2 regions of the Cupriavidus nantongensis genome follow, and region 1 is predicted to be linked to the other one. Evidence: riboswitches for the same ligand, from Rfam matches in the RefSeq annotation. Region 1 holds a riboswitch; the other holds the start of a gene.
What was found. A riboswitch is a leader RNA that binds a small molecule or an ion and turns the genes downstream of it on or off. The one in region 1 is predicted to bind glycine.
Positions count from the first base shown of each region.

Region 2: another riboswitch for glycine. It lies ahead of A2G96_RS22570 (D-amino acid dehydrogenase); the one in region 1 lies ahead of gcvT (glycine cleavage system aminomethyltransferase GcvT).

Region 1 covers NZ_CP014844.1:106,942-110,130, forward strand. Annotated here, with positions in the region: gene A2G96_RS00510 (UvrD-helicase domain-containing protein) at 1-611, opposite strand, end outside; gene A2G96_RS00515 (glycine zipper 2TM domain-containing protein) at 884-1,111, shown strand; glycine riboswitch at 1,187-1,274, shown strand; glycine riboswitch at 1,296-1,420, shown strand; gene gcvT (glycine cleavage system aminomethyltransferase GcvT) at 1,516-2,643, shown strand; gene gcvH (glycine cleavage system protein GcvH) at 2,745-3,125, shown strand.
Region 2 covers NZ_CP014845.1:269,321-272,509, forward strand. Annotated here, with positions in the region: gene A2G96_RS22570 (D-amino acid dehydrogenase) at 210-1,478, opposite strand; glycine riboswitch at 1,535-1,652, opposite strand; glycine riboswitch at 1,653-1,751, opposite strand; gene A2G96_RS22575 (TonB-dependent receptor) at 2,020-3,189, shown strand, end outside.

The DNA of each region.
Region 1 (3,189 bases):
TTGCGCGCGAACAGTTCCGCCGGCAGTCGGATCAGGTCGTCGAAATCCACCGCCTGGTACGCGTTCAGCGTGGCGACGTAGTTGCGGTAGACCAGCGCGGCCTGGTGCTCGTCGGCATTGGCGGCCTGCGCGATCGCGGCCTCGGGGTCGACCATGCCGTTCTTCCACAGCGAGATCGTGCTCTGCACGCCGCGGATCAGCTTCTTGTCGGTGGTGCCGAGCTGCTCCTGGATCAGGCCGAAGCAGTCGTCCGAATCCATGATCGAGAACTGCGGCTTCAGGCCGACGTGCTCGGCTTCCATGCGCAGGATCTGCACGCCCAGCGAGTGGAAGGTACAGACCGTCAGCTGCCTGAGCGGAATGCGCTTGCCCTCGCGCGTGGTCTTGCCCTCCATCAGCTTGGCGATGCGCTCCTGCATTTCCTTGGCCGCCTTGTTGGTAAACGTTACGGCGGCGATATGGCGCGGCTCGAAGCCCTTGTCCTCGATCAGATGCGCGATCTTCTGCGTGATCACCCGGGTCTTGCCGGAGCCCGCGCCGGCCAGCACCAGGCAAGGCCCGTCCAGGTAGCGGACGGCTTCGGATTGGGCGGGGTTCAGGCCATGGGTCATGCGGGGCAGGTGTTCGGGGGCGGCAGCGAATCGACAGAAAAACGGGGAAATGCCGGCATCCCGTCACCCGGGCGTGCGGCAAAGCTGCCGATGTTAACACGCGCGCCGCGACGGGTCAGTCAGCGCAAGCCGCGCGCGCGGGCCGGGCTGTGTCACTGGCGTAACACTTCGTAAAGCGCGGAGCCAATGGCATAACGCGACACTCTAAACAGTGTGTCCCCCGGTCCGCCGGATCGCCTGGGCATGCATGAATCATCACATCGGAGCCAACAATGAAAACCCTGCAAACTTTGACCAAGGTGACCCTGATCGGCATGACGGTCGCGGCCTTTGCCGGTTGCGCGGACATGACCCCGAAACAACGTAACACTGCCATCGGCGCGGGTGCCGGCGCGGTCGGCGGTGCCATCCTGACCGATGGCAGCGCGCTGGGTACGCTGGGCGGCGCGGCCGTGGGCGGCGTGATCGGCAACGTCGTCACCGACGACAAGAAGAAGTAAAGCCCGGGCGCGCAGCGGCGGGTACGGGCCCTTTTGCCGTGGTTTGACAAAGACCGGGCCCTCCCGTACATTGCGCGCATCCGACCGGGAGAGCGCGCATCGCCTGCGCCGCCGAAGGGGTATCACCCGAAAACTCTCAGGCACCACGGACCGGTCGGATCGGCATGCAACATGCACACGATGCATGCCGCACTCTGGAGAGCGGCACCCGCCATTCGTGGCGAGCGTGCCCACCGAAGGGGCGCGCGAGGATGGGATCCACCGGATCCGCCTCGTAATCTCTCAGGTATCGAGGACAGAGGGGTCATCCGCCGCAGCGGATCGCTTGCCATATTGGCATAGCGATGGTTGCGGCGGATGGCCCTTTTTTGTTTTCGCCAACCGAGACTGCCCCCGAGGATTCCATGACGCTCCAGGCCACGCCCCTCAACGCTATCCACCGCGCCCTCGGCGCCCGCATGGTCGACTTCGGCGGCTGGGACATGCCGGTCAACTACGGCTCGCAGATCGAAGAGCACCATGCGGTGCGCAACGATGCCGGCATGTTCGACGTCTCGCACATGTGTGTGGTCGACCTCGCCGGTGCCAACACCCGCAGCTTCCTGCGCGGCCTGCTGGCCAACAACGTCGACAAGCTGCAGACGCCCGGCAAGGCGCTCTATTCCTGCATGCTCGACGAGAACGGCGGCGTCATCGACGACCTGATCGTCTATTTCTTTGCCGAGGACCGTTTCCGCCTGGTAGTCAACGCCGGCACCGCGGTGGGCGATATCGACTGGATCCGCGCCCGCAACGACGCCACTGGCAGCGGCGTGACCATCACGCCGCGCCGCGAGGACGTTGCGCCCGCCGGCGTGGAGCCGCTGGCGATCGTCGCGGTGCAGGGGCCCAACGCCCGCGCCAAGGTGTGGAGCACCTTCCCGTCGACCCAGCCTTCCGATGCGCTCAAGCCGTTCAACGCCGTGGTGGTGCAGGATCCCGCCCTCGGCGAAGTGATGGTGGCGCGCACCGGCTACACCGGCGAAGACGGCTTCGAGCTGGTGGTGCCGGCCGCCAGCGTCGCCGGCCTGTGGGAAAAACTGAATGCCGCGGGCGTGCGCCCGGCCGGCCTGGGTGCGCGCGACACGCTGCGCCTGGAAGCCGGCATGAACCTGTACGGCCAGGACATGGATATCAAGGTCTCGCCGCTGGACGCGGGCCTGGCGTGGACGGTCGACCTGCAGAGCGAGCGCGACTTTACCGGCAAGGCGGCGCTGGCCGCGGCCGGATCGCGCCAGCAGTTCCTCGGCCTGATCCTCCGTGACAAGGGCGGCGTGCTGCGTGCCCACCAGAAAGTCATTACTCCCGCCGGTGACGGCGAAATCACCAGCGGCACCTTCAGCCCCACGCTGTCGCAATCGATCGCGTTCGCGCGCCTGCCCGTGGGCGTGAACGTGGGCGACACCGTGCAGGTGGAGATCCGCGACCGCAAACTCAACGCGACTGTGGTTAAACTGCCGTTTGTGCGTCATGGCAAGGCACTCGTGAGCTAAGGGAAAGCCCCCGCTCACCCAACGGTCGCCCTCGCCTGCCGGCAGCGTTGCCGGGCAGGCATCACCCAAACAAGAAACAGATCTGAATCCGGAGAACCTTCATGAATTTCCCCGCTGACCTCAAGTACACCGAGTCGCATGAGTGGGTGCGCGTCGAAGCCGACGGCACGCTCACCATCGGCATCACCGACCACGCACAGGATGCGCTCGGCGACATCGTCTTCCTGGAACTGCCCGAAGTGGGCAAGTCGGTCGGTGCCGGCGACGCGCTGGCCGTGGTGGAATCGGTGAAGGCCGCTTCCGACATCTACGCACCCGTGGCCGGCGAAGTGATCGCCGTCAACGAGGCCGCCACCGCGGCGCCGGAAAGCGTCAACGCCAACGCCTTCGACGCGTGGCTGTTCAAGCTCAAGCCGGCCAATGGCGACGACGTCAACGGCCTGATGTCGGCCGACGCCTACAAGGCCAGCGTCGGCGCCTGATTTTCGTCATTCCCGCGCAGGCGGGAATGACAAGCGAAATTGCAGCGCCGCGGCACGGCTGACC
Region 2 (3,189 bases), on a different contig from region 1:
AGGCGTTGCTTGCTGCAAGAGCAACGCCTGCCCTCGGTCAGACATCCGGGCTTTCCACACCCGATCATCGGTGGTCCGATGACACCACCAGTATTTCGCGTAGCTACCGGGGAATCGATGAGAGATATCGCATTTCCAGGGGCGCGCGAAGTTTGGATCCGGGCAACGGATCTAGAAATCGCAGACTCTTGAAAATGCGCGTGCGGGAATCAGGCTTGGGCAGGCGCCAGGGCCGCGCCAGGCACCATCGCCGGCGCACTCCCCATTGCCTGGTCCACAACCCCCGCCACCATGTCCGCCGTCACTGCCGACAAGGTCCACCCCAAATGCCCGTGCCCGGTGTTGTAGAAGATGCAGGCCGCTCGCCCGCGTCCTACGCGCGGCAGCATGTCGGGCAGCATCGGCCGCAGGCCGGCCCATGGCACCACGCTGCGCGTGCTGACGCCGGGGAAGCACTGCTGCACCCAGTCCACCAGCGGGCGGATGCGGTCGGCGCGGATATCGCGGTTGGTGCCGTTGAACTCGGCGGTGCCGGCAACGCGGAAGCGGTCGTCGCCGAGGCGGCTGGTGACCAGCTTGGTTTCGTCGTCGAGCAGGCTGACCGTCGGGGCGGCGGCGCGGCTGGCGTCATCGGTCAGGTTGACGGTGATCGAATAGCCCTTGACCGGATAGATGTTGACGCGGTCGCCCAGCGCGGCGGCCAGTGCGCGGCTGGCGGTGCCGGCGCAGATCACGGCGCCGTCGAAGGTGGCAGTGGTGCTGTCGTTGCCATCCTGTACGGTGATGGTGGCGCGCCGGCCGTCGGTCTTGACCGCGCGCACGTCCTGGCCGTACATGCAGCGCACGCCCAGGCGCGCGGCGGCGGCGGCCAGTCCGCTGGTGAACTTGTGGATGTCGCCGGTCGAATCGCTCTCGGTGAAGTAGCCGCCGTAGTAGGAGCCCGCCAGTGTCGGCTCGATCGTGCGCATCTCCTGCGGGGTCACCGCGCGCCGCTCGAGCCCGCCTTGCGCCAGCAGCGCCGAGACGCGGCCGGCATGCTCGAAGCCGGCGCGGTCGCGGTAGATATGGAGGATGCCGGCGCGCTTCAGGTCGAAGTCGATGCCTTCCTGCGCCGCCCACGCAAACAGGTGCTCGCGTGCAGCGATGGCCAGGCGCGCGGTCTCGATGGTGTTGCGGCGGTAGTGGGGAATCGACGCGATGAACTCGGCGAACCACGACAGCTTGTGCCAGCTGGGCCGGGGATTGACCAGCAGCGGCGCATCGTTGCGCAGCATCCACTTCATCCCCTTGACGATGGTGGACCAGTGGGTCCAGACCTCGGCGTTGGAGGCGGACAGTTGCCCGCCGTTTGCGAACGAGGTCTCCATGGCGGCATAGCGGTGCCGTTCGTACAGGGTGACGGAGAATCCGCGCCGGGCCAGCGCGTAGGCCGTGGTGACACCAGTGATGCCACCGCCGATAACAGCGATTGTCTTCATGATCTGCAGGTTCCGGGAACGTCGGGGGGTGGAGTCCGCACGCAACATGCGTGGAGGACGCCCCCTCTGTTCTGGACCTGAGAGATTCACGACGCCTTGCCGCGGGGCGGGCGCGCTTGCTCCTTCGGTATGCCGGGCGGACGATGGCGTCCGGCATTCTTCAGAGTGCACTGACGGGTGATGCCGGTCCTTTTGCCTGAGAGTTTCCGGGGCGGTTGCTCCTTCGGCGCCGTGCGCGGCGGGCGCCGCGACAGTCTCTCCCTGCATCACGCTGGCTTGACGCCAGTCGGGGCAATGTAGTGACAAGGCCCCGTATTGGATATGCGGGTTAACACGGATACAAGCGGAAATGGCCGCGCCGGCCGCGTCGCTATGTCGCATCGGCCAGCGCCGCCAGGCCCCATAAAATGTCAGCGCTCGCTCTCAGAAAGATGCGGGAGGGTGCGCCTGCTGCCGCGCAGGCCAGCGAGCCAGAACAAGACAAAAAGCAAGGTATTCAGTGAAGAAAAATCGCATTGCACTGGCCGTCTCGGCAGTGCTGATGGGCCCTGCCGTGGCCGCCGCGCAGGCAGTGGAGGCTCCCGCGTCGTTGCCGGAGGTGGTGGTATCGGCCGGACCCGACCGCGGCGAGGTGCCGGCGGTGCCGCCCAACACGCCGGCGCCGGCGTATGGCATCAGCAGCACGCGCATGGCCGACTTCAACGTGGTCAATACCGAAGACGCGCTCAAGTACGCGCCCAACCTCGCCGTGCGCAAGCGCTTTATCGGCGATATGAATTCGATCATCTCGGTGCGCAGCACCAGCTCGCGCCAGTCGGCGCGCGGGCTGGTCTATGCGGATGGCCTGCTGCTGTCCAACCTGCTTGGTTCGGACTACAGCTTCCCGCCGCGCTGGTCGCTGGTCAATGCCGCCGAGATCGAGCGCATGGACGTGCTGTACGGCCCGTATTCGGCGCTGTATCCCGGCAATTCGCTGGGCGCGACGGTGCTGATCACCACGCGCACGCCGCAGAAGTTCGAGGGTGACGCCAGCGTGCAGCTGTTCACACAGCGCTTCAACCTGTACGGCACCCACGATAACTTCAACGGGGTGCATGCCAACGCCTACGTGGGCGATCGCGTCGGCGCGTTCTCGTGGCTGGTCAGCGTGGACCGGCAGGACAGCAAGAGCCAGCCGCTGAGCTTCTACACCGCATCGCGCTCGACGCGGCCCGCGGGCGCGGCGGACACGCCGGTGTCCGGCGCCTATTTCGACCGGGACCAGAGCGGGCGCGACCGCGTGGTGATGGGGGTGAACAGCGAGGGCGTCACGCACACCGTGCAGGACCAGCTCAAGCTCAAGCTCGGCTACGACATCACCAGCACGCTGCAGGCGCAGTTCACCGCCGCCTACTGGCAGCAGGACCGCTCCAGCACCACCGGCAGCTACCTGCGCGATGCCAATGGCAATGTCGTATCCAGCGGCCCGGTCAATATCGGCGGCTACCAGTACGTGATTCCGGCCAACGCCTTTGCGCCCGGCAATGGCGAGGATGCGCGCTGGCTGTACGGCCTGTCGCTGCGCACGCGCAACCAGACGGGGTGGAACTTTTCCGGCGTGGCGTCGCTGTTCGATGTCAGCAAGGACGTGAGCCGCAGCGCCAGCACCGTCGGCAACGGACCGGGCACTGTGACGTATGGCGACGGCACCGGCTGGCGCACGCTCGACCTG